DNA from 4 places in the Paenibacillus agaridevorans genome. Region 1 is predicted to be linked to each of the others. Evidence: riboswitches for the same ligand, from Rfam matches in the RefSeq annotation. Region 1 holds a riboswitch; each other region holds the start of a gene.
The links. Region 1 has a riboswitch for cyclic di-AMP ahead of KJW29_RS02240 (hypothetical protein). Riboswitches for the same ligand answer to the same signal wherever they lie in the genome.
Positions count from the first base shown of each region.

Region 2: another riboswitch for cyclic di-AMP. It lies ahead of KJW29_RS36635 (C40 family peptidase); the one in region 1 lies ahead of KJW29_RS02240 (hypothetical protein).
Region 3: another riboswitch for cyclic di-AMP. It lies ahead of KJW29_RS18570 (universal stress protein); the one in region 1 lies ahead of KJW29_RS02240 (hypothetical protein).
Region 4: another riboswitch for cyclic di-AMP. It lies ahead of KJW29_RS00110 (APC family permease); the one in region 1 lies ahead of KJW29_RS02240 (hypothetical protein).

Region 1 covers NZ_CP075889.1:550,877-556,103, forward strand. Annotated here, with positions in the region: gene KJW29_RS02225 (ABC transporter ATP-binding protein) at 1-277, shown strand, start outside; gene KJW29_RS02230 (ABC transporter permease) at 274-1,080, shown strand; gene KJW29_RS02235 (ABC transporter permease) at 1,091-1,873, shown strand; gene KJW29_RS02240 (hypothetical protein) at 1,991-2,434, opposite strand; cyclic di-AMP (ydaO/yuaA leader) riboswitch at 2,438-2,614, opposite strand; gene KJW29_RS02245 (aldolase catalytic domain-containing protein) at 2,780-3,736, shown strand; gene KJW29_RS02250 (eCIS core domain-containing protein) at 3,915-5,227, opposite strand, start outside.
Region 2 covers NZ_CP075889.1:2,384,563-2,389,789, reverse strand. Annotated here, with positions in the region: gene KJW29_RS09785 (LysM peptidoglycan-binding domain-containing M23 family metallopeptidase) at 86-1,510, shown strand; cyclic di-AMP (ydaO/yuaA leader) riboswitch at 2,046-2,181, shown strand; partial or broken gene KJW29_RS36635 (C40 family peptidase) at 2,325-2,596, shown strand; cyclic di-GMP riboswitch class I at 3,306-3,392, shown strand; gene KJW29_RS09775 (response regulator transcription factor) at 3,461-4,180, shown strand; gene KJW29_RS09770 (hypothetical protein) at 4,534-4,995, shown strand; gene KJW29_RS09765 (permease prefix domain 1-containing protein) at 5,188-5,227, opposite strand, start outside.
Region 3 covers NZ_CP075889.1:4,511,274-4,516,500, reverse strand. Annotated here, with positions in the region: gene KJW29_RS18580 (TrkH family potassium uptake protein) at 1-1,153, opposite strand, end outside; gene KJW29_RS18575 (potassium channel family protein) at 1,185-1,847, opposite strand; gene KJW29_RS18570 (universal stress protein) at 1,872-2,291, opposite strand; cyclic di-AMP (ydaO/yuaA leader) riboswitch at 2,422-2,571, opposite strand; gene KJW29_RS18565 (TetR/AcrR family transcriptional regulator) at 3,504-4,100, opposite strand; gene KJW29_RS18560 (ABC transporter ATP-binding protein) at 4,249-5,145, shown strand; gene KJW29_RS18555 (ABC transporter permease) at 5,145-5,227, shown strand, end outside.
Region 4 covers NZ_CP075889.1:27,396-32,622, forward strand. Annotated here, with positions in the region: gene KJW29_RS00095 (glycosyltransferase family 2 protein) at 1-9, shown strand, start outside; gene KJW29_RS00100 (cellulose biosynthesis cyclic di-GMP-binding regulatory protein BcsB) at 43-2,118, shown strand; gene KJW29_RS00105 (diguanylate cyclase domain-containing protein) at 2,108-2,962, shown strand; cyclic di-AMP (ydaO/yuaA leader) riboswitch at 3,164-3,332, shown strand; gene KJW29_RS00110 (APC family permease) at 3,520-5,227, shown strand, end outside.

The DNA.
Region 1 (5,227 bases):
TGATGGTTCGTTGGAAGAGCTGCGAAGCCGCTTCGGCACAGGACGTACGATTACGGCAGACTACCGCGAATACGCGGGGGAGCCGGTCGATATTCCTGGCGCGACGAGACTGCAATGGTCGACAGAGCGTGCCGTATACAGTTTCGATACGGAATCCGTCGTACTGGCGGACGTCATTGCGCAGCTGTCGGGATCGGTCGAGCTGTTGGATATCAGCGTCGACTCCAAGGACATTGACGAGATGATCGTGCAGCTGTATGAGGAGCATCAAATATGAGAGCCTACGTTTCGATCTGGCGGCTGCGCTTTATCAACGGCATGCAATACCGCGCGGCGGCGCTTGCCGGCATGGCCACTCAGCTGTTTTTCGGATTTGTCTTCATTATGATCTTCGCGGCCTTCTACAGAAGCGGCGGCGGGGATTCCACTGCTTTTCCCCTTCAGGACTTAATTACTTACGTATGGCTCCAACAAATTTTTCTTTCCTTAATTATGTTGTGGATCAGGGATAACGAAATATTCGCCATGGTTACGAGCGGCAATATCGCATACGAGTTGTGCAGGCCGATGGGGCTGTACCCGTTCTGGTTTTCCAAGCTGCTTGCCCAGAGGGTGGCGGGCGCCGTGCTTCGCTGCTTTCCCATTACGACGGTTGTGTTTCTGCTGCCGGAGCCTTACGGGCTAAGCGCTCCTCCAAGCTGGACGGCGCTGCTGCTGTTTGTCGTGTCGCTGCTGCTTGGCTTGATTCTCGTCGTGGCGATTTCCATGCTGATTTACATCTCGGTATTCTGGACGATGTCGCCGACGGGATCCATGCTTATGATCTCGGTGGCGGGAGAGTTTCTGGCGGGCATGGTCATCCCTGTGCCGCTTATGCCGGAGTGGCTGCAGCGAATCACGTATGCGCTGCCGTTTCGCTGGACGACAGACTTCCCGTTCCGCGTCTATTCGGGACATATCCCGCAGCAAGAAGCGCTAATCGGCATCGGCGTACAGTTTGGTTGGATAGCGGCATTGGCTGCGTTCGGCATGTGGCTGATGCGCAAGGCGCTTCGCAACGTCGTTGTGCAAGGAGGGTGAGGAGAACGCGATGTCATTATATTTCCGTTATTTGAATATTCAACTCAAGTCGCAACTGCAGTACAGAGCCTCGTTCTTGCTGCTAAGCATAGGTCAATTTTTTATCCCGTTTATGGTGTTCGGGGGGCTGTATTTCATGTTCGAGCGATTCGGGCAGTTGGAGGGCTGGAGTTTCTTCGAGGTGACGCTTTGCTTCGCGGTCATTCACTTGTCGTTTTCTCTTAGCGAATGCTTCGCCAGAGGATTCGACGCCTTCTCCAGCCTGGTCGCAAGCGGAGACTTCGACCGTTTGTTGGTAAGGCCGCGCGGCACTGTCGTCCAGGTGCTGGGTTCGAAGTTCGAATTCACGCGTATCGGACGTTTGCTGCAGAGCACGATTGTGCTGATCTGGTCCATCGCGAATCTGCCTCAAGTATGGAGCTTTCCCAAGGCGATTACGCTGTTCTTTATGGTATTTAACGGCGTGATGATCTTTACGGGCATCTTTATCCTGGCGGCTACTTTCTGCTTCTGGACCATACAAGCGATTGAGATCGCGAACGTGTTCACCGACGGAGGCCGCGAGATGGCGCAATATCCGCTGACGATCTATGAGAAGTGGGTGACCCGGTTCTTTACGTTTATCGTCCCGTTCGGGTGCGTGACGTATTTGCCCCTTATGTATTTGCTGGACAAAGAGGAGGGGAACTGGGTAACAGGAATGCTGGTGCCTTTCGGAGGTCTGTTTTTTCTGCTCCCATGCTTGCTGGTATGGAGGATCGGTGTCAGGCATTACCGCTCAACCGGTTCTTAACGGCAAGAAGTACAGACCAAGAGCCCGAACAACATCCACCGTGGATGGTGCCCGGGCTCTTTTTCATTACGCGGCTCCATGAATTAAGGAGTCCGAAAATTCAACTTGCAGCGATCCCTAATCCAGCGACAGGTAGGCGACGGCGCGTTGTTGCAGCACGGATTCCTCGGCCTGGAAGGCAGTGACAGAACCGATGCCTGGCATCATGCCCATCTCCCGAATCTGCTCCATGCCGGTGATGAACATCTGACACACCCGCTTGTCGGATTCCCCTCTGCTCATAATAATTTCGGTCAAACGTTCGGTTACCGAAGTAAGCGGGAAGCGGCCAATGAACGATTGAAGAAGCTCTCTCCAATGCTCCAGATCGAAGCTGGCGTCGTTCTCGCAGATGAATTGTTCGCTCCAGCCGATGCCAAGATCGCTGGTCAGCCTGAGACATACACGAAATCCGGTCGAGTCGACGGCGAGAGCGGGAATGACGAATAGTTCGATGCGGCTGATGTTGACATGCTGAGGCAGCTCGATGGGGAATGAAGAATTTTCCAGGAATAAAGACATGTTCATCTCTCCTTCTTCCGCTGACGAGGTTAGCTGTCGGATTCGGGTTAGAGAGAAAACCCTACCGGGGGCACAAATCCCCGGATTCACCCCCTGCGTGCGGTCCATGCAGGCATGCGACCGGTTCGCGTTGGTTCCCCCGTTTTCTCCCTGGAAGGAGAAATTAAGCGTTATTGTTTACATAATATTTTAGCGTTAAAATATCCATTTGTAAATGAGGAGTTATTCGGACAAGAGGAGCGTAAAAATCGCAAAAAGCGACATATTTTCTTTGCGTTCCCGCGGCTTATCAAGTATGATGGTAGATAAAAATGAACTCATGTTCAATTCAAAGGAGCAGTACGTATGCAATCGAAAACAAGTCACTGCAAAATCGTAGACTGTACTATTCGCGATGGCGGACTCGTCAACAACTGGGATTTCAGCATCGAGTTTGTCCAGCACCTTTATAATAGCCTTAACGAAGCCGGAGTCGATTGTATGGAGATTGGCTACAAAAACTCTCCGAAGCTGCTCAAAGGCGCCGAGAACGCCGGGCCATGGCGTTTCCTTAACGACGACTTCCTAAAGAAGGTTATTCCAAACAAAGGCAATACGAAGCTGTCCGCGCTTGTTGACATCGGGCGCGTCGACGAAAACGATATCCTTCCCCGCAGCGAGAGCCTGCTGGACCTGATCCGCGTTGCCTGCTACATTCAAGACGTAGACAAGGCGCTTGAGCTGGTAAAAGTGTTCCACGACCGCGGCTACGAGACGACGCTTAACATTATGGCATTGTCCAATGTCATGGAGAACCAATTGATCGAAGCGTTCCAGGCGATTAACGAGAGCGTAGTTGACGTAGTTTACATCGTAGACTCTTACGGCAGCCTGAAGCCTGAGGACTTCACCTACCTGGTGGACAAATTCCAGCAGCATCTCCCGAACAAACGTCTTGGCATTCACGCCCACAACAACTTGCAGCTGGCATTCGCCAATACGCTTCTTGCTGCTGGCAAAGGCGTAGAGCTTTTGGATGCTTCCGTATACGGCATGGGCCGCGCTGCGGGCAACTGCAACACGGAACTGCTCGTCTCCCAGCTTCAAAATACGCGCTACAACGTGCGTCCAGTGCTGGACATGATCGAGAAATACATGATTCCGCTTCGCGAGAAGGAAGAATGGGGTTACATTATTCCTTACATGATCACGGGCATTCTCGACGAGCATCCGCGTTCCGCGATGGCGCTTCGCGCTTCCGAGAACAAGGACAATGGCGTGGATTTCTACGATCAACTGACTACTCCGGAAATTTCCAAATAAGAGGAGTCAGGAAAGTCACTCTCAAGTTAATCTTGTAAGATAGCTAAGCTCGTACAATGAAACACATAGACGCCACAACAAAAGCGCCGTTCTGGTAAGCTGCTCAGCTTCCGGAACGGCGCTTTTGTTGTTTTCAATATAGGAAGGCAATTCGTCATGGAGTAGCATACAGATGCAGTTATTCGTCTTCCGACAAGGGATCCTGCTGCGCCGTCTTAGACCGCGAATGTGAGGCTGGTATGTCGGAGTCCGAGCCATAACCCGTGTCGCCTTGGCTCAACCTTTCATTGACGGTACTCCATTCCTCTCTGGCCAGCAGTCTCGACGCTTCCTTGCGAAGATGATTCTGGAGCTTGACGAGTCGATCAACTAGAGCGTTAATCTCCGCAGGAGCAAGAAGATCCTCCATCAGTGTTCGCAGATCGTCCGGCTTGAGAGCCAAGATGCGTTTCGCCAGTTCTCTGTCTACGAACTTGCTTATGCCAGGGTATTCCTGATGATTGGAATCCAGATCAGTCTGCGCGCCGATTGCCATATCGTTGCCTAGTCCCTTCACTCCAAGCACATTGCCGTCATCATCCCGTTCAATCATGAAGTTTCCGCCTTGGAGGTCAGCTTGCATGGCGAGCGTATCGATTAACTGCAAGCGCGATATAGCCCGTTGGAAGACGGGGTCATCCACGTTAAACGATTCTTTGCGGCTCGCTTCGATATCATCGTTTAAAGGCTTCAGTGATTTATATCTTCCGCCGGATCCGCTGATTCCCGAGTTGTATAAAGCCATCTCCGCGCCGGCGATGACGCCTGCGTTTAGCAGCTTGTCCAATCGGGACATAGCTGCCAGGCGAGCGCCCGCCCGATCGATTCTGCTATCCATTGTCGCGTTGCCGTTTTCATCGTCTGCCGAATCCTTTTTATTCTCGGACGCCATCTCGGACATCTCCTCATAGGATCGCAGCGCGAGCTTTGTTTCCTTGAACATCCCTTTCTTGTCCGGCCCGATTTCAAATAACGCGATCGTATTGCTGCCGCCCGTGCCCGTAACTCCGTTTAAATCTTCTGCAAGCCCCGGCAGGCCTTTGCTCGTGAGGAGTGCCCATAACGGGCGATCCTTCGCCGGATCCAGCTTGTATTCGGCCGCGGAGGAGCGAACGGCTCTTTTCTCAAGAGGCAAAGCTTTCTTTAATCTGCGGATATAGTCAGCCCTTGAGTCCTTGTCGTCATTCTTATTGTGACTGATGCAGGCATCGCTTACGTTCTCGACTTCGTTGTAGAGCGACATAATCACACTGAGCTGATCGTCGATTTCCTCAGGCGTGTTCCCAACGACCTCTTGGTCTACGTAACGGTCGAAGAGCTCCAGCTTCTGCAGGAGAGCGCGATAATGCGTGTTGTTCTTCGAAAGCGTCTCGCCCATGCCGAACTTCTTGTCCGGCTGATTCGTGGCACGCTCCTTCGGTTCGCCAAGCTGCTTTTTCGCTTCGGAAGGTC
Region 2 (5,227 bases), 1.8 Mb from region 1:
CGACAACGCTCTCTTATTGATGAATACTTGTTCATATGTTAAGGTAGTTTAAGATTTTATTCTACTGTGTGAATAGGAGGTAACAATGCCATCACGTTATACCAAAAAGCAAATAAGCAAGACGAAGAAAATAATGATGTTAATTGCACTTATATTGCTTGTTTTGTTCTACAGTGGTTTTATTTTAGTTTCACAAATCAAGACCGTATATCAAGTAACATTTAATGGTACGCCAATTGGCGATGCGTCCAGTCCGGAGATTGTATTTCAATGGATCGGGGAACAAGTCAATCGTTTTGAAGGCCAGTACCCAGGTGTTTTGTATGAAACGAATGAAAGTGCTATTTCGTTCACGGAAACGAAACGTTTAAATGCCAAGGCTCGGGATAGCGAAGTCATTGCCTCACTTCAATCATCTTATGAGATAAAAGGCCGCGGCGTACAGGTTCTAGTGGATGGTCAAGTCATGGGAATTGTCAGAGACCAACATAGCGCAGACCAGATCCTGAATCAAATACAGCAGCCATATTCTGGTGCGAATAATGATCCAAAAGTCAAAACACTCAGTTATAATAATGACGAGAGGGAAAAAGAAGCAATGTCGCCATCAGTTCCAAGCTCCATTAGCTTCGTGGAAAAAGTCGAAATCAAACCTGTTGTGGCGGATCCTGTTAACTTTTCGTCAGAAGAAGAGTTAATCAAACGTCTTAAGGGAACGGACTTAAAACCTATCAAGTACGTTGTTAAAGAGGGAGATTGCATCTCCTGCATTGCGCAGAAGTTCAACATCTCGCAAGATACTGTATATAAGAATAATCCCTGGATTGAAAATGAATTCATAAACATAGGGGACGAGTTGGATTTGACAGTACGGCAACCTAAATTGTCCGTAAAGACTGAGGGGCAATATGCTGAGACCGTCAGCATCCCGAGCGGGGTAGAAGTTACTTATGATGCAACGATGCGTGTGGGAGTTTCAAAGGTTGCGAATCCGGGAAAGGCGGGCAAGAAAAAATTAACGTACCAAGTAACGAAAGTAAATGGCGAGTTGGTTGAGGAAGTTGTAATAAAGGAAGAAACGTTGGAAAAAGCAGTACCTAAGCAAGTCATTCAAGGTACAAAAGTCATTAAAGGCGTGGGAACCGGTTCATTCACATGGCCGATAAAAGGGCCGACGATTACGAGCAAGTTCGGAAAGCGTTGGGGAAGACTTCATACAGGCACTGATGCGGTATCCTCTAATTTGAATATTAAATCTGCCGATAATGGAAAAGTAATAAAGGCGAAATATGATTCCAGTTACGGGAACCACGTTATAGTGGATCATCAAAATGGTTATCGAACATTATATGCCCATCTAAGCAAAATTAATGTGGAAGTTGGCGATCTGCTGGAGAAAGGCGATCAAATTGGAATTATGGGCACAACAGGACGATCGACAGGCGTCCATCTACATTTCGAAATTCGAAAAGAAGGAGTGCAGTTGAATCCATTAAAATTTTTGGAGTAACGGAACGGAAATAAGAGATCCCGCTTGTAGGGCTCTCTTATTTTTGTAATTATTGATTTATATAATTTAAACTATTCTTTGTAATATAATGTTTTCGCGAGAGGAAGAAATCGATGAGTGATAGAAGGAGTATTCTGATCATCGACCACGAAGAGAACTTAGAAATGAATTGAAAAAGGAACTTGAGAAATAACGATTTATGGTAGAGGCTCTGGAAGATGGGGCGAAGGGGTTACTATATATGTTGCAGAACGAGGTTGATTTGGCGATTATGGAATTACAACTACCTGGAATAAATGGTCTAAATGTATGTAAACTTGTTCGTCCAGATGAAAACAACACCAATCATTAAGCTAATTGCAGAATGGAGGGAAGCAAATCGATTCGAAGGTTTTCAAATTGGAATCGATGATTATTCCGTTACGTATAAGCAACCAATCGCAACGAGAAAAAAACAATAAAGATTGATGAAAGATTTCTATTATAAAAATGAAGGATTAAGTCCGAATTGGTCGAATTTAACTATTTTTCGAAGTATTATATTTTGCCAAATTCTGTTCTATGAAACGGGGGAACCACCGAGGGGGAATTGCTTTAGAAGTTTTCTTCAAGTATAGGGAATCTTCGGCCGAGCCCATAAGCTAACCTCGTAGGCAACGAAGGGAGAAGTAGAGTTGAGAAAAGGTTTAGTCGTATTGTTGTCCAGTGTGATGTTTTTGTTTGGAGGAGGGTCAGTATTTGCGCAACAGTCCGAGTCAACCGTCTTAATGAAGTCCGTTAGCGAAGTAATTGGCACGCCGTATAAAGGGGGGGAATGACAACAAAAGGATTCGATAGTTCAGGATTCATCTTGCATATCTTTAATCAGTTCAGTGTAAAACTGCTTCGTACTTCTTATACTCAGGCCGAGGTTGGTGTGAAGGTAGAAAAAAACAAGTTGCGTGTGGGAGATCTTGTTTTTTTAATACCAGCGGAACAGGTATCTCTCATGCAGGTATTTACATAGGAGAAGGGAAGTTTGCTCATTCTTCTACAAGCAAAAGGGTAACCATCAGTAAGTTAAGTGATGAGTACAATGAAAAATGATACGTTACGGCAAGGCGTGTAGTATCTGAAGATATATTTAAAGCAATGAACGATATGAAGTAATCATGAATGAACGGTTATTTAACTAGTAACCGTTCTTTTTATTGAAGTTTCCAGATCATAAATGAGGTGGAATATGAAACTTAAGGGAGTCAGACGGAAATAATTCAAGTGTCCCTATTAATCGCTGCATTAGTCATAGGAGGTTATGCCATCATCAAGACTTTAAATGGCGCTCAACCTTTACGAAGCGATGGCGGAAGTGTATCAGGATCCTAACTATGAAAGCCATATTTCGCCCATCGACTGATTACAGTACAGTTGAATGATCTCGGCACGTTTTATCATCATTTTGCATGGGTGTACCGGACGCTACTGAGGAGCACGACAAAGCTGGAAGCCGAGGCTTAGACGGTTCAATCCGGCATCCGATCTTGGCGGCGTTTCGATGGTGGGACAAGCAGCGAATAACGAATACATATATTTCAATGAGGTGAAATTAGGTACCGGAATCAGCAAGATTCGCCTGCGTTATTTAAGTCTGACAACGGACTCAAACGTCACCTATGCGAAACAGATTAACTTGGGATACATCATCATAAAGTAATCCTGCTTCAGTAACTAAAATTTGCGACCGCTTCTTGGTAAATGCAATCGATCATTTACCAAGAAGCGGTTACTGTTAATTTTTATGAGTGCATCGTGGAGTATATGGAAACGGCAAAACTGTCGAAAGGCAGTGACGCAAAGTCACGGGTCTTCTCACAATTCAAGTGATGGCAGTTGGGTTACCCAATTTGCCGAGCACGGCTATTTGGGTCGTGTTTTTATTATTCGTTTATTTGGGATACAGAGGAGAGTAATATGGAATTGGAAGCAGATATACATCAGGAACTTCCTATAATTTCTAAGAAAAACAATGAGAATATAAATGTTGTGCTAGTGGACCGCGATCCGGAATGGTGTTGCCGCTTTGCTGATTTATTCGAAACAGAGACAGATATTCATCTCATAAATACTTCCGCTACAAAAGAAGAGGCAGTGCGAGCTAGTTTACAATTAGACGTGGACGTTGTAGTGATGAATGCAGCACTCCAGCCGTCTGGACGCGATGGATTAGATGCAATAAAAGACATTCTCGCCAAAAAGGATGTTCCCGTCATTACCGTCGCTTCAAGCGCAGACCCTGAAGTGATCGTCGAAGCAATTACAGTCGGGGCAGTGAATTTTATAAGCTATGCCGATATGGGGGACATTATCTTGGCGATTCGCGAAGCACATCGACATAGTCCATCTTTACACCCGAAAGCATCGAAGGTGCTTCGCGATGAGCTCATCCGCTTAAAGCGTCAGGAATTTTGGTGTAAGCTGACCACGACTGAAAAAGAAGTGCTGCAATTAATCGCTTGGGGCTACTCCCGGACCAAGTTGATTCAGTTGATGGGTATATCGCCTAATACAATGAAGACACATATTCGTCATATTAGTAGAAAGCTCGGCACAAAATCAATCAAAGAAGCAGCAATAAAGGCGAGGCAGCTTGGACTCGAGAAACACATGGATAATAAGGAGTATGATGTATAGTGACGAATTTCGATTTGGTTCGACAAAACTCCAAAGCTTAGGGTGACTAAAAAATCATCCTGCCGGAAGATATCGAAAATTGATAAAATTAGGCATATGGTGGGATTGAAATAGAAAGAATGGCCCACGATGAATAGGAGGGATTTGTGGCAAAAGTAACTAAAGGATGAAGCATGGGATAGTTGTCTGTCATGTGGAGAACGGGGGGGGGGACAAGCCCAGTGGTTCTTAATACTCATTCACCGTTTGGGTTGTCCCCAAAATGATGAATGAAAGGATGATCGACATGTGTCGAAAAGAAATGGAGTGTGAGTTATGTCTGGATAGCCAGATAGGAAATGGGGGAGCAGCGCATGTTGGTAGCTGAACAGATAACCCCTTATGAAAAAGTTGAGAATTGGTTGATCGCTTACGCAGATTGGAAAGCACGTCTGAAATATGCACAAACGGAGCTTGCACATATTCCGGGATTGACAAAAGCATTGCATGAAGTGGCAATCTATGGCTGCGGCCAACCCAATGACACGTTGCTTCGGACAGTCATTCAGCGTCTGGAAATCACTGAATATGAAATACCGTTTCTTCAATCCAGAATAGGATTGATCGAATATGCTTTGTCGGCTCTCGTTCCAGAGGAAAGACGATTCGTTCAATTACGGTATCAAGATCAATTGGCGTTTTCAATCGTTATGGATCGCTTGGGACTATCGCGTCGCGCCTATTTCTATCATCGAAAACGAGTTTTGAAGAAAATATATGGAAAAATAAAAAGTCGAACAGCATTATTGGAGTATGATCCGTTTGGTGAAAAGTAAAAGATCTATTTCCGAAAAAGATGCTACTACGCATCTTTTTTTGGTGACTGGAATTACATGTACGTTATTAGGGGTACCGCCAGCAAAACGCGGATTTACAACGTTAAGATTAAAAATCCCAATCTCTTAGTGATACAAATAAGAAATTGGGATTTAATTATTCAACAATTGCCTTTTAGTTCAACAAGAACTTCAACTAATCGTATTAGAATGAGCCTTTTTTTCAACCAGA
Region 3 (5,227 bases), 4.0 Mb from region 1:
GTACCTCCAGAAAGTGCTCCTCCAGCATGCCTTCTGAAATCGTCAGAAGAAGGGAGACCAAAAGGACTACCGCAAGGGAACTGATCACAACAGCCAATGCGCGCATGACTGTCTCGATGGCAATTTTGCGCTCGAAGGCGTGAATTTGTCCGCCGCCGCGGAACGTATTAATGGTTGCAAGTACGAGCACAAACATCGTATTGACTTTAATGCCTCCACCTGTTCCACCGGAAGCTGCACCAATGAACATTAAAATGATGATCAGGAATTGCGACGCGGCCAACATACTGCCAATGTCTATAGTATTAAACCCGGAGCTTCTGGGCGTAGCCCCCTGGAATAAGGCGGCCCATATCCGCTCCCCGGCAGACAAGGAGCCGAAGGTTGCGGGGTTCCAGCTTTCCAACAGGTAGATCAAGCAGAAGCCCGCGGCAAACAAAATACCGGAACCAAGCAAGACAACTTTGGCATGCAGGGATAATTTGCGCCATGAACGTTTGCGAAAAACATCCACGACGACAATATAGCCAAGCCCCCCGATAATAAACAGCAGGATGACGGTGATGTTGACTACAGGGTCGCCAACAAATGGAGATAAACTGTCCGACCATAAAGCGAAGCCCGCATTGTTAAACGCCGAAATGGAATGAAAGAGCGCATAAAAAGCAGCTTGACCCCAACCCATATCTGCTTGCCAATGCAGGGTGAGTACCAATGTCGCCAATGCCTCAAATGCAAATGCGATAAGCACCATAAAGATCGACAATTTGACCAAGCCTTGCGATGATGTCGAGTGCGTGGCCTGCTGAATGATCAGCCTTTGGCGAAGGCCGATCCTTTTGCCGATCATGATAGCCACCATTACGCCGACGGTCATAAAGCCAAGGCCGCCGACCTGAATGAGCATCATAATGACGATTTGCCCGAAGGTAGAGAACACACTTCCCGTATCCACGACAACCAGGCCATTGACACAAATGGCGGAGGTTGCCGTAAAGAGGGCATTCAGCAGGCCGATCGATTGGCCGGATGATGATGAATAGGGGAGCATTAGAAGCAAAGCGCCTACCCAGATCAAGCAAAAAAAGATCATCAAGATGAGTTGGGGAGGGCTTGTTCGTGTTTTCAGCCGATTTACGATGGCGACAAGCATAGTGAAAAGAGAACGGCTATGCATACGATCTTCATTTCTGTTCATAGTCTTCTTCCAAGTCTCGAATATCCGCGTTACTGCCGATTATCACCAGAATATCTCCCGTGTTAATTTCATCCTCTGCCTTTGGTGAAATATTGATATGAACTCCCTTTTTGATCGCCATAATGGTACATCCGTATTTGGCCCGAATATTTAATTGTTGAAGAGTCTGTTCATTCATAGCAGGTGGGGCCTTCAGTTCGACCAAATTGTGAACGGGAGACAACTCAATGTAGTCAATCAGATTATCGGAGCTTAATTGATTTCCAAGGCGAGCAGCCATGTCTCGTTCTGGATACACAATATGATCTGCCCCTACTTTGATTAGAACTTGCCCATGCATTTCGTTTTTAGCTTTGGCCGTTATTTTCGGTATATGCAATTCTTTAAGCAACAAGGTTGCCAATATGCTCGCCTGCAGATCTTCTCCGATAGCAACAATCGCATGGGTAAAGTTTCGTGCGCCCAGTTCTTTCAGTACTCCTTCATCTGTACAATCTGCTTGCACAGCATGAGTCGCTACGCCGGATATGTCTTGTACGAGCTGCTCATCCTTATCAACGGCGAGTACTTCGTGACCATTCTGAATCAAAGTGTGCACCAAGCTAGACCCAAATCGGCCCAGGCCAATCACTATAAACTGTTTTTTCATGCATAGCACATCCTTTCCTTATGTCTATCTATCCCGACCCTCTTGAAAGGCGATAATATGAATATCGATTTCTCCAATTTTCTTTAATAGTTCATTGACAATGGAGCCATTCCAAATCTCTTGCCATCGTGTCATACCGGGGTGCCCGATGATTAATTGTGTGATTTGAATTTGCTCAGCCGTATCGGCAATCACATCGGAGACCTTGTGATTGCCACGAGTTTTGGTCATAAACGTGGCATGGCATTCTTCGGATATCGTTTTCCAATGGAGAATGCGCTCACTTTTGTCTTGGCTAATCTGGTTATTCTCTTGTTCAGTCTGTACATGCAGTACGAACAATGGGCATTGATAAAGGGCAGCTAATCGGCCTCCTCGCCGGATCAGCCGTTCTCCGTTTGGCCCGTGGTACACACATACCATAATTTTCTCACTGCTTAACATGGGCTATACTCCTTTGCTGAAACTTGAAAGTAACAGAATGATTGCTGTGAAACGACAAAAAAGCTTGGAGCAGAGAAATTCTGCTGCCAAGCTTCGGATTGCTATGTCAGGACAAACCAAAGACGCATTCATGATCTCTCTCATGACGCCTACGAGGTTAGCTGTCGGATTCGGGTCTGAGAGTCCCCGTTCTTTCTGCAAAAGAAAGAATTCACCCCTGAAGCGATTATGCTTCGTTGGTTCCCCCGCTCCTCAAAAGAGGATTAAGCGATGAATATACAATTGTTGTAACTTATCATAAAGCAGTTAATTTCAAAAGTAAACAGCTGATCCGGGAAATCAATCATGGGTTGCTTGCATAGTTATGGTTGAATGTAGTGGTATTTTCAGGCAATAATACGAAGATAGAGCAAAGACGTTTCAATTTCTTTTGAGTGGGCAATGGAAAGGGGATCATTCGTTATGTTTTTCATAAGTTCAGATTTGCCCCACTTGAATCAGATTGGCGGTCTTGGATTTATGACTTATAGTTTATAGTGAGCTGGTAGTGGTCGTATTATCTATGTTATGCGCGCCTTGGCAGTCATGGTTATTTCCGTGAGTGTGGTGATTGCAGGATTTTAAAGAGGTTCTTTTCGAAGTCACTTCGGCATTGAGAACGGACAGACATACGGTTCTGACGCAGACGCCACTTCCAATGAAACGGGACCTGATTTAAGACACCTGAGGAAGCACTTGCCATACAGAAGAATAGACCTGCGGGTGGTCGTGATATCCCGCTACATGATGTTGATGGGAAAACCATAATTGGTGTCTTTCATATTGGCTGATTATAATGGCAATAAAACAGTTCAACATCTTTAACCTAACGGAGAACGTTAGTTGGATGACAACAGCGGCAGTCTAAGGCTTTATTTATCAAATCTTGGTCTGCCGCTCTTTCATTAATTGATCAGTCTAAAACTTATTTTTTAAAAGCTGACGATTCATCAATTCAAAAACCGCGCTAAATCAACGACATCAGTCTAACACATTATTTTTACCGAACAACACTTGCATTTGCATTGTCGCAAAAACACAGTCGGGAGAAATTCCGGTATCCCGAGGAGAAAGTTCTGATTGTCTAGAGAGGCCTCCTATTTCTAACATCCTGAACCAAGATTAAAATCAGGGAAATGTTTAAGACCGGAGAGCGATCGGCAAGGTAACTAGTCATTCCTCCCAATTATGTTTGCTTCCGACAAGTCCATAAAAGAACAATTTATTGAGGTCCCCCGTCATCTTTTGCAGGTGCGGAAAGGCCTCTTCTTTTTGCATATAATCCTTGAACATTTGAATGAACACAAGGATTGATTCATTAGATAGGCCGGGATCGACATACCCTTGCTGTTTTCCCTCTTCAATTAGCGTCATCAGCCCCGGCATGATTTTTTCCTGCATCATCTTTTCCAGGTAAGGGACGCCGGTCGCGTACTTTTTCATGAAATGGGTAAAGGTATCGGGGTGCACATTATTGGCGGAATCGATCTTGGCAAACATCACGCTTTTGATCTTTTCGATAAAAGGCATGTCGTTGGTCAGCATTTTTTCATACTCCGACCAGATCTGATCGAGATAAAATACGAGCATTTCTTCAACAAGATTATGTTTGCTTCCGAAATAGTTGTAAATCGTCACTTGCGATACGTTGGCTTTGCTTGCTATTTCTGCAATGGACACTTTCTGGATGCCGTAGGTCAAAAACAGATCAACGGCACTTCGCAAGATGTCCTTTTTTTTCTGGTCTCTACGTTTCTGGTATCCGTCCATTTCATCCACCTCTCTGTAAATAGTTTAACTTAAGTTATGAAATATAACAATTAACCAAGTTCAAAACATGTTGTAAAATGAATCGCCATCATATAATATGAAATATATGAATAACTATATTTCAAAACATTAACGGAAGGGTGAGACCATGTCTTTGTTGCGAGTCAGGAACTTAACCAAGAAGTTTGGTGCATCGACAGCGCTGGACGGTGTGAATCTGGAAGTGAGCAGCGGGGAAATCTTTGGATTCATTGGCCCTAATGGCGCGGGTAAATCGACGACGATTCGTGTGCTTCTTGGTATATTGCGAGCCACCTCCGGAGAGGCTCAATTGTTTGGCAAGGATGTATGGAAAGATGCGGTTGAGATTCACAAGCGTCTCGCTTACGTGCCTGGCGACGTCAATCTATGGCCCAATTTGACCGGTGGCGAGGTCATAGATTTGTTTGTTAAATTGCGCGGAGGGAGCGATAAAAGCAAACGAGAAGAGCTTATTCAACGATTCGACCTGGACCCGACAAAAAAGTGTCGAACCTATTCCAAAGGTAACCGGCAGAAGGTGGCGCTTATCGCTGCATTTTCTGCTGATGCGGATTTGTATATTTTGGATGAACCTACCTCCGGGCTGGACCCCTTGATGGAGAATGTATTTCAGGATTGTGTGATGGCAGTCAAAGAGCAAGGGAAAAGCGTACTCCTGTCCAGCCATATTTTGTCTGAAGTGGAGCGCCTGTGCGATAAGGTCGGGATTATCCGGCAGGGGAAAATCATTGAAAGCGGGACATTGCGTGAATTGCGTCACTTAACCCGTACACACGTTAAGGTGGAGACAAAGCAGGCTATTCCTTCCATTGAGCGGTTTAAGGGTATCTATGAGCTGGAAGAGAAAGGCGAAGAGTTGTCATTCCAAATGGATACTGAAGAGATGGACAACGTCATTCGGCATCTTAGCCAGTTCGGCATTGTGAAGCTGGAATGCTCGCCGGCTAAGCTCGAAGACTTGTTTATTCGGCATTATGAAGGAACTGGAGGGGGCGTTCGGTGATGGACAATCCGTTATGGGCAAGAACGGGCCGATTGATCGGATTTATCGCGAGGCTTGACCGAATTCGCATTCCGTTATGGAT
Region 4 (5,227 bases), 520 kb from region 1:
CGATTCTAGAAAAGGTTGTTCAAATAGAAAGGCGGAAGGGCAATGAGGAGAACGTACTTGGCGGTCATGAGCGGCGCGGCGTTAGCGCTGATGCTGATAATCGCCCCTGCAAGCAGCCAAGCATCGGCGGAACGGTATTCCGTAGCTTTATTTGCGGGTGATGTATCCCTGCGAGGAACGTTCGCTTACGAACAAAGCTACTTCGAAATTCCCGACTACTGGAATGTCGATAGTATTTCGCTCAGACTGGACTACAGGGCGACGCCTCTTGCGATAAAGGAGCAATCCAGCGTGACGCTGCTTATAAACGGAACGCCCTTCCACTCTTTTCGTCCCGTCGTCGACGGGGATAGCGGGACAAGTCTGCAGCTTGATATTCCGAACGAGCTGCTGGTACAGGGGTCCAATCAACTGACGATTCAGGGCGGCCTTCGAACGCGCGAGTCGGAGAAAGGATGCGTTGTCGAGGACGTTCGGGATAACTGGCTCCATGTGCTCCAAACATCGGCAGTCGATATCGATTACGAGGCGAAACCGCCGAATGGATCGATTCGGGACTTCTATCACCGCTTTACCGGAGTGGATGCCGGCCTATTGGACAATCGGTTTATTGTGTTGCCGGACGATCCGGATATTATGGAGCTGGAGACCGCGGCGCACATCTTGTCCGGCTTTGCCCGGGCAAGCGCGTCAAAGGAGGAGACGATCCCGCTTGTCTCCTATTCGGACAATAACTGGAGAACGTCCCCGCTTGTCGTTTTCGTATCCTTACGAGAACATTTGCCATCGGAACTGCATGCAGAGTTTAACGGCTTAAACAATGGCGAGGCTCGTATTCAAATCGTAGAATCGGCTGCGGGCCATGTGCTGGTCGCAACATCCGACGATCCGGAACTGCTGGTTAAGGCGGGGCGTCTGCTTGCCAATGAGGATCTGGCATACCAATTAAACGGCAAGGTCAAGACGGTCTCTGCGGATACGGACGTCGATACGCCGCCGGTTTCCGTTAACCGCTCAGTCAGGCTGACGGAGACAGGAGACAAGCTGGTTGGGGAGCATCATCAAGCGCGCCATTATTTCGTTGCCCTCCCGGCCAATCGTTCCATTGCGGAATCCAGCAAGATCAGGCTTGACTTCCGATACGCGGGCAATCTCGATTTCTCCCGTTCCCTGGTAACGATCCTGATCAATGATAAGCCGGTCGGGAGTAAAAAGCTGAGCGAGGAGCGGGCCGACGGCGATTCGATTACGCTGCCGATTCCGAAAAACTTGCTCGTAACCGGCAATTTTACGGCTACGGCGGCATTCGACCTCGAGCTGCCCGAAGGTTATTGCGTCCAAAGCGAAGAGCAGAATCCATGGGCCTTTGTGAGCGCCGATTCCGAGATGCAGCTGAATACGCTTGATCGAACCGAGCTTCTTCTCGACAATTACCCGTATCCATTCCTGAGAGATGGCCTGTATCACAAAACCGCGGTTATCGTGCCTAAAACAAAGGATCGTTACGTGCTCTCGTCAATTGCCGGTCTCTTCTCGCTGCTCGGGCAATATGCGGAAGGCAATACGGGAGAACTCGCATTTTATGACGACGACGCCGATCCTGCGGGTTATCGCGACGGCAATGTTGTCGTTATCGGAACCTATAAGGATAACGAGTTGATACGTGGAGTCAACGATCAATTGTTTTTCCGTTTCGGAGTAGACGGAGGGACGGTTCTTTCCAATGAAAAGAAGACCCTGGATCCCGACTACGGTTCGCGCATCGGAACCTTGCAGCTGCTGGAATCACCATGGACTCCTGGCAATGGACTGCTGGCTATTACCGGCTCGAAGGGGGAAGACGTCCTGCTCGCAATCAAGCTGCTGACTTCGGAGAGTCAGCGCTGGAGAGTAAGCGGAGACGCCGTGCTGACCGATCGCGACGGGGTGGTGGAGCCGTATCGGTTCAAGCCGGAGAAGGGGGCGGTCCCGGTCAGGACGTTCGCTGGCATTGTCGAACGCGAGGATACGCTTGCGTTTGTGACGGCGGCATCGCTTGTGCTCGTTCTCGTACTCCTGTCGCTCGCGCTCCTTGCGCGCAAATACCGGAAGAACAGAGGTGGCGGCAATGGGACGTAACGCCGGCAGCCTAATGTCCGACGGCGGTTACTTGTCGTTCATTATTCTCTGCTTTCTCGGAATTATTGTCGTATCGGGCGATCCGGATCAATACCTGGTCAATATTCTCCTGCTCAACGCCGCCTTTATGATTGGCATTCTGACCTATTTTACGAGCGTAACGACAGGGCTCGTCCTCAATATCGTATTCCTGTTAGCATACGGAACCTATACGTTGTACCGGACGATGGCTATTGGCGACACGTTGTCGGCGTCGTCGTACTTCTGGCTGCTGCTAACGCCGTTGTTTACGGGGGCGATCTGGATGATGACAAGCGGCATGCTGCGGCTTCAGGCGGAGGCCCAGTCGTTAAAGGAGATAAATGGGCGCCTCGCGACGATGGACCGGCATACGAATTTGCGCAACAGCTTGTTGTTCCAAAAGGACGCCACCGTCTTTATGGCTTTGTCGGTACGTTACGGCATTCCGCTGACGCTGGTCGTCATGCAGATTCGATACTGGCGCGACGTTCGCCGGATGATCGGCGAGAGCGACATAACGGAAGCGCTGATCCAGCTATCGGAGCTTGGCGAAACAAGCATTCGAAGCAACGATTCCCTGTATATGCTGGACGAGGAGAACGCGACATGGGGACTTTTGCTGTTTACGGACGGCGACGGCGCCAGAATCGTGGCCAACCGGATTAAAGCTAATCTGGAGCAGTTTAATAAACGTGAGGGTGACGGAGGCTTTCGCGTCGAATTCCAGCTGCGGATCGGCGAATATCAATATGACGCGGAGACCATTGGATCACCGCTTGAGCTCATCGACATGGCGAGGAAGCAGTTGGAGTATGATGTGTAGACGCGGAGGCAAGCTGGACAAGTCCTTCGCTTGAATTTACGAGGAGATCTCGGATAAAGGCGAGAAAAAACGATATCCGGGGATCAAATGAATAAGAAGCAACTGCTGCGAGCGTTTTATTGGCCATCTTTGAATTGAAACAACCGTTTTTGAGCCGAAATGTCGTTTTACACCCGTCAATAAACGAGTTATGATCACTACATCATAAATTCGCTGAGTCTTCTTGAGGACAATGAAGAAGAGCGGGGGAACCAAACGGCGCTTATCGTTAAAAACAAGCGTCAGGGGTGAATCGGCAAAACAACCGCCGTAGGGCTATCTAATGGCCCGAATCCGTCAGCTAACCTCGTAAGCGTTATTGGAATGGGTATGACTTCGGCTCGTTAAGCCGCAAGGTGCTGCCTTGCGGCTTTTTGCTGCGCAAAAACCGGCATGGGCCCGCCGGAATGCCGCAGCAGACGAAGTAGAAACCTTCCCTTCCAGCCAACATTGCACAGGGGAGATGGACGAATTGAAAAAAACAACGATGAAAAGGTTCCAGTTGGGCGGTGGCTCCGATGTTATCCGCGCTTAAACGAGTGTTGATCGGAAGACCGCTAAAGTCGACGGAGCTTGGCGAGCAGAAGTTAAACAAAACAAAAGCGCTGGCGATTCTCTCGTCGGACGCGTTGTCGTCCGTCGCCTACGGCCCCGAACAAATTCTGCTTGTGTTAATGACCGTCGGCATGGCCGCGTTCTGGTATTCCATTCCGATCGGAATCGGCGTCCTGCTGCTGCTGACGGCGCTTATTCTGTCATATCGGCAAATTATATACGCCTATCCGCAAGGGGGCGGCGCTTATGTCGTCTCCAAAGAAAATCTGGGCAAGTACCCCGGCCTTATCGCCGGCGCATCTTTGTTGGTCGACTATATTCTAACGGTAGCGGTCAGCGTCTCGGCCGGAACCGATGCCATCACCTCCGCATTTCCGAGTTTGCATGCGTATACGGTGCCCATTGCCGTCGTATTCGTCATTCTGCTCACGCTGCTCAACTTGCGGGGCGTAACGGAGTCGGCGTCCGTCCTGGCCTATCCCGTATATTTGTTCGTTCTTGCCTTGTTCGTTCTGATTGGTAAAGGATTGTACGACATGGCATCGGGAGCGATTCCGCAGGAATTGCATACGCCCGTAGGGACGCCTGTGGCGGGCATCGGACTTTTCCTGCTGCTGAAGGCATTCGCTTCCGGCAGCTCCGCGCTGACAGGGGTCGAAGCGATCTCCAACGCAATCCCGAACTTCAGGAAACCCGCGCCGGTCAATGCCTCCAGAACGCTTGCCGCGATGGGGATTTTGCTCGCGATGCTATTCTCGGGCATCGTTGTGATGGCCTACGAGTACGGAATCGCGCCGATTGCGGAGGCGACGGTCGTCTCGCAGATCGCGGAGGAGGCGTTCGGGCGAAACTTCATGTATTATGCCATTCAGGGAACGACGGCGCTTATCCTCATCTTGGCGGCCAATACGGGTTATTCCGCTTTTCCCATGCTCGCGGTCAATCTGGCCAAGGATAAGTTTATCCCCAGAATGTTTACGGCGAGGGGCGATCGGCTTGGATATTCCAACGGCATCATCATGCTTGGCATCTGTTCCATCCTGCTCATCGTGCTTTTTGGCGGACATACGGAACAGTTGATTCCGCTCTACGCGGTCGGCGTATTCATCCCGTTTACGCTGTCGCAATCCGGCATGATGCGCAAGTGGCTTCGGGAGAAGCCGGCCGGCTGGGGGATCAAGCTCGCGATTAACACGGTCGGCGCGGCGATCAGCCTAGTGGTGACGATGATGTTTTTCCTGACGAAGTTTCCGCAGGTATGGCCCGTGCTCGTATTCCTGCCCGTCCTGATCTGGTTGTTGCTCGGCATTAACAGGCATTACGGTGCGGTAGGCGAGCAGCTTGGCCTATCCACGGGCGAGCCGGTGGAGGCTATCGAAGGCAACGTTCTGATCCTGCCAGTGGCAGGGATCACTCATGTCGTGGAGCAATCGCTGAGCTACGCGAGATCGCTTGCCGCCAGCCAGATCATCGCGGTATACGTGCCGTTCGAGCGGGAGGAGGAAGCCGCGTTCCGGGACAAGTGGAGCAAGCTGCATCCGGACGTCAGGCTCGTCACCTTGCATTCGCCGTACCGGAGTATCATACAGCCGCTCATGAAGTTTATCGACGTCGTGGACCGCAAGGCCAAGGAAAATCACTACCAGGTGACGGTCATCATTCCCCAATTCA